2 regions of the Paenibacillus germinis genome follow, and region 2 is predicted to be linked to the other one. Evidence: predicted binding sites of a transcription regulator. Region 2 holds the regulator's gene; the other holds the start of a gene.
What was found. The regulator NrdR, encoded in region 2, represses ribonucleotide reductase genes. The targets are predictions, from matches to a motif close to AACACNATATATNGTGTT.

Region 1: the regulator NrdR is predicted to act here: its motif matches at 1,226-1,243, upstream of nrdI (class Ib ribonucleoside-diphosphate reductase assembly flavoprotein NrdI).

The regions. Positions count from the first base shown of each region.
Region 1 is NZ_WHOC01000137.1:44,421-49,609, forward strand. Features, by position in the region: gene serC (3-phosphoserine/phosphohydroxythreonine transaminase) at 1-924, shown strand, start outside; gene nrdI (class Ib ribonucleoside-diphosphate reductase assembly flavoprotein NrdI) at 1,515-1,874, shown strand; gene nrdE (class 1b ribonucleoside-diphosphate reductase subunit alpha) at 1,861-3,945, shown strand; gene nrdF (class 1b ribonucleoside-diphosphate reductase subunit beta) at 3,968-4,954, shown strand.
Region 2 is NZ_WHOC01000070.1:195,726-200,914, reverse strand. Features, by position in the region: gene GC102_RS14330 (MntP/YtaF family protein) at 1-207, shown strand, start outside; gene coaE (dephospho-CoA kinase) at 233-829, shown strand; gene GC102_RS14320 (lytic transglycosylase domain-containing protein) at 826-1,398, shown strand; gene GC102_RS14315 (alpha/beta-type small acid-soluble spore protein) at 1,505-1,729, opposite strand; gene nrdR (transcriptional regulator NrdR) at 1,838-2,317, shown strand; gene GC102_RS14305 (hypothetical protein) at 2,482-2,673, opposite strand; cyclic di-GMP riboswitch class I at 2,713-2,809, opposite strand; gene GC102_RS14300 (hypothetical protein) at 2,892-3,065, shown strand; gene htpG (molecular chaperone HtpG) at 3,115-4,995, opposite strand; gene GC102_RS14290 (TetR/AcrR family transcriptional regulator) at 5,126-5,189, opposite strand, start outside.

The sequences.
Region 1 (5,189 bases), on a different contig from region 2:
CAATTGTTGAAACAAATTTTTAGCATCCCTGATGGGTACCAAGTGCAGTTTCTGCAAGGTGGTGCGAGTACACAATTCGCCATGATTCCGCTTAATTTTCTAAAGCCAGGTAAAGTAGGCAGCTATGTGCTTACAGGTGCATGGGCGGAGAAAGCTGTTCAGGAAGCAAGCTTGTTCGGAGAAGTTGCCATCGCAGCAAGCTCGAAAGAACAGAAATTTATGAAAATTCCGGACTTAAATGAAATCAACATTCATCCGGATTCCGCTTATCTGCATTTGACTTCGAACGAAACGATTGAAGGCGCTCAGTTCCAGAGTTTTCCGGATACAGGGAATGTGCCGTTAATCGGGGACATGTCCAGTGATATCTTGAGCCGTCCTGTTGATGTTTCGAAATTCGGCATGATCTATGCAGGAGCGCAAAAGAATCTAGGTCCTTCTGGTGTAACTGTGGTTATTGTTAAGGAAGATTTATTACAAGATCTGCCTAAAACGATTCCAACCATGCTTCGCTACGAAATCCATAGCAAAAACAATTCTCTGTACAATACACCACCAGTTTATTCAATCTACATGATGAACCTAGTATTAAAATGGATTCAGGAACAAGGTGGACTAGCTGTCATCCAGAAAAACAACCTTGAGAAATCAGGTTTAATTTATAGCGCAATCGACCAAAGCGGTGGTTTCTACCGTGGACCTGTTGATACTGGCAGTCGTTCCGCGATGAATATCACGTTCCGTTTGCAGGATGAAGAGCTGGAGAAGAAGTTCATCAAGGAAACCGAGCAGAACGGATTCGTTGGGTTGAAGGGTCATCGCAGTGTAGGCGGTTTGAGAGCATCTACGTATAATGCTGTTCCTTATGCATCCTGCAAAGCGCTCGCTGAGTTCATGAGTGATTTCCAAAAACGCAACGGTTAAGAAATATGATCAAGCTATTCATGGCACCCTCGTGTGCACGTGAATAGCTTTTTTTGTTTCTGGATAGGGAATGTGTCATCCTCGCTATTAATGACCTTAGACGGACTCTGAGACGGCTTAATGAGCCTATATTTGGAATGGAATGGATCAATATCTAGTGAGCTCAAAGCCCTAATCTTGTATTCGACAAATTCAAAAAATCAAGTCAAAATTGAAAAAATATTTTCAAAGCCTTCCGAGCCACGCCCTGTCTAGGTTTACGTATTTTAGTAGTCAAAAAGTGCCTTTTTGCTCGTTGACAAACACAATATATTGATATAAATTTGAATCTATCAACTAGATATCGTAAAAAAAGCGAAACACACAACTGCTAGAATTTGTGAAAAAATAGAATCAAATTCCGTTATAAACCGCGTGATTAGCGCCTTTTTCATAGGTTGCGTAATTCTGAAATCCGCATATTTTGTCGAAAGACAATGGCGTATTCCACCTTGGATTGCACGGAATGATTCATTTGTTTACTACATATAGGGTTACTTACATAAGCGGTACTAGATAGAGAATAAGAGAGTGTTAGGAGACGGAAGCCCATGCTGATTGCTTACGATTCGAAAACGGGAAATGTTCGCCGATTTATTGCTAAACTCAAAATGCCTGCGATTCAAATTGAGGAAGCGATGAAAATGGACGAGCCTTTCGTGCTCGTTACCTATACAACCGGTTTTGGTCAAGTTCCTCCGAAGGTAGCTTCTTTCCTAGAAAGCAATGCCTCTCGTCTTATCGGAGTAGCAGCAAGTGGTAACCGCAACTGGGGAGACGGATTTGCCAAAAGCGCAGATACGATCTCACAGCAGTACGATGTGCCTGTGTTAACCAAGTTTGAGTTATCTGGCACCAAAAATGACGTAGAACGATTTGTTCAGGGGGTACATGCAATTGCGGCACATTGAGCTGAATAATTTATTGATGCAACGCGGAGCGGATGGCTTTTTCCAACTAGAGAAGGATAAAGAAGCTGTTGAAGTTTTTATGAAGGAAGTCCACAGTAAAAGCCTCACTTTCCCCGATACTTCTTCTAAAGTTCGTTATATGATTGATCAAAACTATTACGAGAACGTATATGAGAAATATACGCAAGATGAAGTTAACGATGTTTATCAAGTGGCCCACGATAATCAATTCGAGTTCGCCTCCTACATGGCAGCTTCGAAATTTTATACGGATTACGCTTTACGCAGTGATGACAAGTCCTTATACCTAGAACATTTCCCGGATCGCGTTGCTATTGTTGCTTTGTACTTGGGACGTGGGAACGTAGAAACTGCGCGTGTTCTTGCTGTCTCGATGATGGAACAACGCTTGCAACCAGCGACACCGACGTTCCTTAATGCAGGTAAGAGCCGCCGAGGCGAAATGGTATCCTGCTTCCTGCTGGAGATGGACGATTCTCTTAATTCTATTAACTACGTGCTAGCTACCTGCATGCAGCTTTCCAAAATTGGCGGTGGCGTAGCCGTGAACTTGTCCAAGCTACGTGGTCGCGGTGAAACGATTAAAGGTGTGGAAAACGCCGCAAAAGGAATTATGCCGGTTCTTAAGCTTATGGAGGATGCTTTCTCCTATGCAGATCAAATGGGTCAGCGCAAGGGTTCAGGAGCTGCTTACTACAACATTTTCGGCTGGGACGTTATGGAGTTCCTAGATAGTAAGAAAATTAATGCGGATGAGAAATCTCGACTGAAGACACTGTCCATCGGTCTCATTGTACCGAACAAGTTCTACAAGTTGGCTGAAGAGAACAAACCGCTTCATGTATTTGCTCCTTACACGGTACTGCAAGCTTATGGTAAGCATTTGGATGATATCGATCTCGATGAAATGTACGATGAACTGCTGGCCAATCCGAAAGTCAAGAAAAAGGTTGTCATGAGTGCACGTGACATGCTAGTTAAAATTGCGACTACCCAACTGGAATCCGGTTATCCATATATGATGAACCGTACGAATGCCAACAAGGATCATGCCCTGAAAGGTATCGGTACGATTAAAATGTCTAATCTCTGTACAGAGATTTTCCAACTGCAAGAAACTTCGGAAATCAACGATTACGGCCTAGATGATCTTATTCTTAGAGATATCAGCTGTAACCTCGCTTCCATGAACATTGCAAACGTAATGGATCGTAAGAAACTGCGCGAAACCGTTCACGAGGGCATGATTGCCTTGACTTCTGTTAGTGATATGACGACGATCTGCAATGCGCCGGGAGTTGCCAAAGCAAACCGTGAGCTGCACTCTGTTGGTCTCGGTGTTATGAATCTTCATGGCTACTTGTCTAAGAACAAAATTAGCTATGAGAGTGATGAAGCCAAAGATTTCGTCCGCACGTTCTTCATGGCTATGAACTATTATTCGATTGAAAAAAGTATGGAAATTGCCAAATCCTCGGGGCAAACCTTTGAAGGCTTTGAGCTATCCGAATATGCGAACGGCGCCTATTTCAACCGATACACGGAGACGGATTACCGTCCGCTTACGGATAAAGTGAAGTCCTTGTTTGAGGGAATGCCGATTCCATCACCAAGCGACTGGGCCAAGTTAAAAGAAGATGTAAAAACCAATGGTCTTTATCATGCTTACCGATTGGCCGTTGCTCCAACACAAAGTATTTCTTATATTCAAAATGCAACTTCGAGTGTCATGCCGATTGTTGAACCTATCGAGACTCGAACTTATGCGAACTCAACAACGTACTATCCGATGCCTTTCATGGCACGCGATAATTTCTTTTACTATAAATCTGCTTATCAAATGGATCAGTTTAAGATTCTTGATCTTATTGCTGAAATTCAAACACATGTGGATCAAGGGATTTCAACCATTTTACATGTTAATAGCGATGTTTCGACGAGACAACTTGCTAAACTATACCTCTATGCGGCACACAAAGGACTTAAATCGCTCTACTACACGCGAACGAATCAGCTATCCGTTGAGGAATGCGTCAGCTGCTCGGTGTAATTTGGAAGGGGATTGAATATAAATGAGTACGGCCACTACCCTAAATAATGCCAGGAAAGCTGTGAATTGGAATCGTCCCGATGATGATTTTACGATCACTTTCTGGAATCAAAATATTATGCAGTTCTGGACAGATGAGGAAATCCCATTATCTGATGATAAAATGTCATGGATCACGTTAAGTGGTGCAGAACGTGAACTTTACATGAAAGTACTCGGTGGCCTTACGCTGCTCGATACCATGCAAGGCGGCGTTGGCATGCCGAAAATTCTTGAGCATGTCGATGGGCTCCAGCGCAAAGCTGTGCTAAGCTTCATGGGTATGATGGAACAAATACATGCGAAGTCCTACAGCAGTATTTTCACCACGTTGTCTACAACGGAAGAAATCAATGAGCTGTTCCTATGGGTTGAACGCAATCCTTACTTGCAGTTTAAAGCAAACAAGATTTCCCATTTCTACGAAAACATTGGAACACCTAAAGAGCTATACTTGGCTATGGCAGCATCTGTCTTGCTGGAGAGCTACTTGTTCTATAGCGGCTTCTATTATCCGCTTTACTTGGCCGGACAGGGTAAAATGACGAGCAGTGGCGAAATTATCGATTTGATTTTACGCGATGAGAGTATTCATGGTCTGTATATCGGTGTGTTGGCACAAGAGGTTTATGCGGAGTTAAGCCCTGCTGAACAGGATGAGGCGTATGAGACATTGTGTGCCTTGCTGAAGGAACTTCATGCCAATGAGGAAAGCTATACAGAAAGTCTCTATGGGCCTTTGGGCTTGGCTGAAGAAGTGAAAGCTTTCTTACGCTACAACGCGAATAAAGCGTTCATGAACCTTGGGGTAGATCCAATTTTCGAAGAAGAGGATATTAATCCGATTGTTCTAAATGGTCTGAGCACGAAGACGAAGCAGCATGACTTTTTCTCGAAAAAAGGGAATGGTTATGTCCGCACGATTCACGTTGAAGCGTTGACGGATGATGATTTCCTTTTTGGGGATTGAACATAAAGAAGGACCTGACGGTTATCGTCAGGTCCTTTGTTGTCTAGAGGGTATGTTTTGGGTTTATGGTAAGCATGCTGACCCTACCATCGATTCATTCATCCAACCTTTTTCTACATGTAGGTGTCTCTTAAATTGGAATCCATCTTCATATATGCTCACTTGAGGTTGCCGGGATGAATGAATCCATATTCTCGGTCGTCTGATGTTGTAGAAAGTGCAACAATTGCTGCCC
Region 2 (5,189 bases):
TTGGATGCGTTCGGTGCAGGCATTGGCGCAGCATTAATCGGTTTCGTTCCACTGTTAACGGCTTCCGTCATTTCTATATCAAGTGGTTCATTTATTGCATTAGGCTTGCGGTTTGGTTTACGGTATGCGGAGATGAATTGGATGAAGAAACTGTCTATACTTCCGGGATGTGTACTCATTATTATGGGTCTTTTGAAAATGTTGTAGGACGCACGTTAGGAGAGATTTGCCCATGAATATCGGGTTAACAGGAGGAATCGCTTGCGGCAAAAGCACGGTTAGCGCCATGCTGGTTAGCCGCGGCGCCCTATTAGTAGATGCGGATACCATAGCCCGCGATGTCGTCGAGCCCGGCAGCCCTGTTCTTGAACAGGTTGCTGCACATTTTGGACAAGCCGTTCTTCAGGCTGACGGATCGCTCCATCGCAAGAAGCTTGGCGAGATCATTTTTGGTAATACCGAGGCACGCAAGCAGCTGGAAAGTATTCTGCATCCGCCAATTCGTGCACAAATACGTGAACAGATGGAAGCCTATGAACGGCAATTTCCAGACAAGCTTGTTGTGGTCGATGTCCCTTTATTAATCGAATCTAATTTATCCTTCATGTTTCAAGAAGTTATGGTTGTTTATGTGCCTCGTCCAGTCCAGTTGGAGCGGCTTATTGGGCGAGATGGACTGACGGAAAGTGCGGCAAATAATCGCATAGATGCTCAGATGTCCATTGAGGAGAAACGCAAATTCGCGGATGTTGTCATTGACAATAGTGGTACTTGGGAAGAAACTAACGCTGAAGTGGAGCGGTTTTGGCTAGAGAAGGGGCTTTCATGACCTTTTTACGTAAAAAACGAGTTTTTGCCCTGCTTCTTGTCTGCTTTGTTCTGGTTCTCTTTATGAATAGCGATTTTATCGGAAGAAAGGTGTACCCGATCTACTTTGAGCAGGAAATTAGGCAGAGCGCGGCGAAACACAATATAGATCCATTTTTAATTGCTGCGATTATAAGGGTCGAGACGAATTACAAATATCATTTGGAGTCAAAAAAAGGGGCATTAGGCCTTATGCAGCTTATGCCTGACACCGCAGAGTGGATTGTTGAATCCACGAATTTAGGGCCTCATGTGCAGGAAGATTTATTAAAAGTGGACGTAAATATTAATCTTGGTTCTTGGTATTTAAGCTGGCTTAAGAAGCATTATAATGGTAATTTAATTTATGCGATTGCGGCTTATAATGCAGGTCAAGGGAATGTGAATAAATGGAAGCAAAATGATATTTGGGATGGTTCGGAAGAGCATATTAATCAAATTCCATTCGGAGAAACACGTCATTATGTACAGCGGGTGCTCTATTATTACGAAAAATACACGAAGCTTTATTCTCAGCATTGGGGTAAATAAGGATTAGGATTCCTCTTCAAAAATAAAGAAGCATTGGACTAGCTCCTTTTGGGGGCTTAGAGTCCAATACTTCCTGTTTTGCAGATTCAGTAGCTAATCTTCAAGATTACTTGAATTGACCAGCCAAAGATTGTTCTGCGATTTGTACCAGTCGACGAGTGATGTTACCACCAATAGAACCAGCATCACGAGTAGCCATATTGCCCATATATCCATCTTGAGGGATGGCGATACCTAGCTCTTGAGCTACTTCGTATTTCAACTGATCCAACGCTGCGTTAGCTTGAGGAACGACTAATGTATTGCTGCTGCGGGATTGTCCTGCGCCCATGTCTGTTCACCTCCTTGTCGTTTGGTAATAGTATTGTGTGCATATCTCCTAAGTTCATGACATGTAACATATGGTAATAGATCAAAGAAGAGAAAGGAGAGATAGCGAATGAAGTGTCCGTTCTGTGACTATTCCGGTACGAAAGTTCTTGATTCACGTTCAGCCAATGAAAACAAATCGATTCGTCGTCGTCGAGAATGTGAGAAGTGCGCGAGAAGATTCACCACGTTTGAGATGGTGGAAGAAACGCCGTTAATCGTGATTAAGAAAGATGGAAGTAGGGAAGAATTTAGTCGAGAGAAAATATTAAGAGGCTTGATTCGAGCTTGTGAGAAGCGCCCGGTATCGATGGAGAGACTTGAGATGATGGTATCTGAAGTGGAAATGCAGCTTCGCACCACGGCTCATGCTGAAGTGGATAGTTTAAGCATTGGAGAAATCGTCATGGAACAGCTGTACCCCGTCGATGAAGTGGCGTACATTCGCTTTGCCTCCGTATACCGACAGTTTAAGGACATTAATATGTTCCTGAAGGAGTTAACGCAAATATTGGGAAAGCATGACACCGGACTTCTCCGGGATAAATAATAACTAAATATGACAAAAAATAAGAAAAAGACAGCGGGATTCCCGTTGTCTTTTCTCAGTTTTTCCCACGATATCAACAATCATGCGATTAAAATTTATTTGAAAAAAATAAATCTTTAGACATCAACCGACTGTATTTTTGTATGCTTTCGTGCATAATTCCTTTATTGAGTGCGTTTGTCCAGTTCACTTCTGAGAAAATGAATAAACCGAATAGCTTCATCTTGGGTTAAAACGTTGTTATCAAACTTAAAGGAGAACATGTCCAAAAGATCATTTTCTGGAAGGTGCAAGTTATCAATCAATTGCTGTACATCCAAACTCATTTTACCATCCACCGTAATTTTTCCCATCATCTTTGTTCCCTCCTAGTCTTTCTACATAAATCGGACGGAGGCGGTAGCTGGCTGACATTTTGGACATTCATCGAATGCCATTTTAGTCCCTTTAGCTTTGCGTCGCCACTTTTCAGTGGTTTTGCCTTTATCGACCGATTTATGTTTGTAAGAAAACTATATCATATTTGCGGATTGAGTTTCCATTAATTACATTATTCGAAGGATGGTTGAAGCATATGTCCGTCAAGTCCAATCAAATTCCAAGCATTTCTTATGAATTAGATATCGTAAAAGTTGCTAGCTCTCTCGGAATTGATCAAGATCGCTTATTGGCTTATGTGTATGCAAACTCTGATCCGAAGAAACAATATGAGGTAAAGGAAACCTTTCCCGACTATAAGAGTGGTTGAAACTATAAAAAAAGCACTACAACGTAATAGTTGTAGTGCTTTAATCGTATTAAACCATGATTTTGCAGATATCGTTCGTGAATTCAACCGGATCTTGAAGGGGTAATCCTTCGATTAAGAGCGCTTGATTGTAGAGCAGGGCCGTATAAAGATTCAGTTTCTCTTTGTCTTTGTCAAAAGCGTCTTTTAAGGAAGCGAATACTTCGTGATTGACGTTGATTTCCAATACCTTCTCAGCCTTCACGTTAGGATTATTCGGCATCGCATTTAAGATTTTTTCCATTTCGATCGTCACATCGCCGTCGGTCGATAAGCACACAGGGTGCTTTTTAAGACGCTTGGATGCTTTTACATTTGTAACTTTGCCTGACAACAGGTCTTTCATATAATCGAAAAGCTCTTTGTTGTCATTTTTGTCAGCATCGGTTTCCGTTTGGCTGTCATCCATTTCAATACCAAGATCACCGCTTGAAACAGATTTAAACTCTTTTTCTTTGTAGGTCATGATCATTTTGATCGCGAATTCATCGATATCATCAGTGAAATACAAAATCTCATAGCCCTTATCTGTGACTAGCTCTGTTTGTGGAAGCTTATCGATTCTTTCCATCGATTCTCCAGAAGCATAGTAAATGTACTTCTGATCTTCCGGCATTCTTGACACGTATTCGTCCAACGTAACCAGCTTTTTCTCCTTGGAGGAATGGAACATCAATAGATCCTGCAGGACGTCCTTATGGCTTCCGTAATCGCTGTAGACACCGAATTTGAGCTGTCGGCCGAAGGATTTGTAGAATTGCTCATATTTCTCTCTTTCGTCCTTCAGCAGGCTTTGCAGCTGGCCTTTGATCTTGCTTGAAATGTTTTTGGCAATCAGTTTCAATTGACGGTCATGCTGCAGCATTTCTCTGGAAATATTGAGCGATAGGCTTTCTGAATCAACCATCCCTTTAACGAAGCTGAAATAGTCAGGAAGCAGATCCGCACATTTGTTCATGATCAATACGCCATTGGCGTAAAGCTCCAAGCCCTTTTCATACTCTTTGGAATAATAGTCAAAAGGAATATTTTCCGGGATAAAGAGGATAGCTTGATAAACTACAGCGCCATCTGCGCTAACGTGAATATGTTTGAGCGGCTTGTCGAAGCCGTAATGTTTCTCGTGATAGAACTTCTCGTAATCTTCCGGAGTCAGTTCACTTTTGTTTTTTCTCCAGATGGGAACCATGCTGTTGACATGCTGCTCTTCTTGGTAATCCTCGAAGTCGCTTTCGCTGCCTTCTTTCAGCCTTTTTCCGGTAATGTCCATTTTGATAGGGTAACGGATGAAATCGGAGTACTTTTTGATGATCGCTTTTAAACGATACTCGTCTAAAAACTCATCGAAGTTCTCATCTTCCGTATTATCCTTAATTTTCAGGATGATCTCCGTGCCTACGTCATTTTTATCCGCCGTTTCGATCGTGTAGCCATCAGCGCCAGTGGACTCCCACTTGTAAGCAACATCGCTACCTAAAGCTCTGCTAATTACGGTTACGACATCTGCAACCATAAACGCTGAATAGAAGCCAACACCGAACTGTCCGATGATATTGTGACCGTCTTTTGCTTCATTTTCTTTTTTGAAGGCCAAAGATCCGCTCTTCGCAATGATCCCCAGGTTATTCTCCAAATCTTCCTTCGTCATACCAATACCCGTATCACGCAGTGTGAGTGTGCGATTCGTTTTGTCGGCAATCACTTTAATGAAATAACTATCTTTGTCAAAAACCAACGTGTCATCGGTCAAAGCTTTGTAGTAAATTTTGTCGATAGCATCGCTGGCATTGGAGATAAGCTCTCTTAGAAATATCTCTCTTTGCGTATAAATCGAATTGATCATCATTTCCAATAAGCGTTTGGATTCAGCTTGAAACTGTTTCTTTTCCAATGGGAGATCTCCTTTCGAATATGTAGAAATTAGTCAGAGATGATTATTAGCACTCTCAGTCTTCGAGTGCCATCCCTATCTTTATAACATTCCTCTTTTTCAATGTCAATTGGTATGGCAAAGCGGAGCTTTATTTCGTAATAATCCGCATAAGAATATCCACGCTGGGAAACCCATATTCTTCATATTCTTGT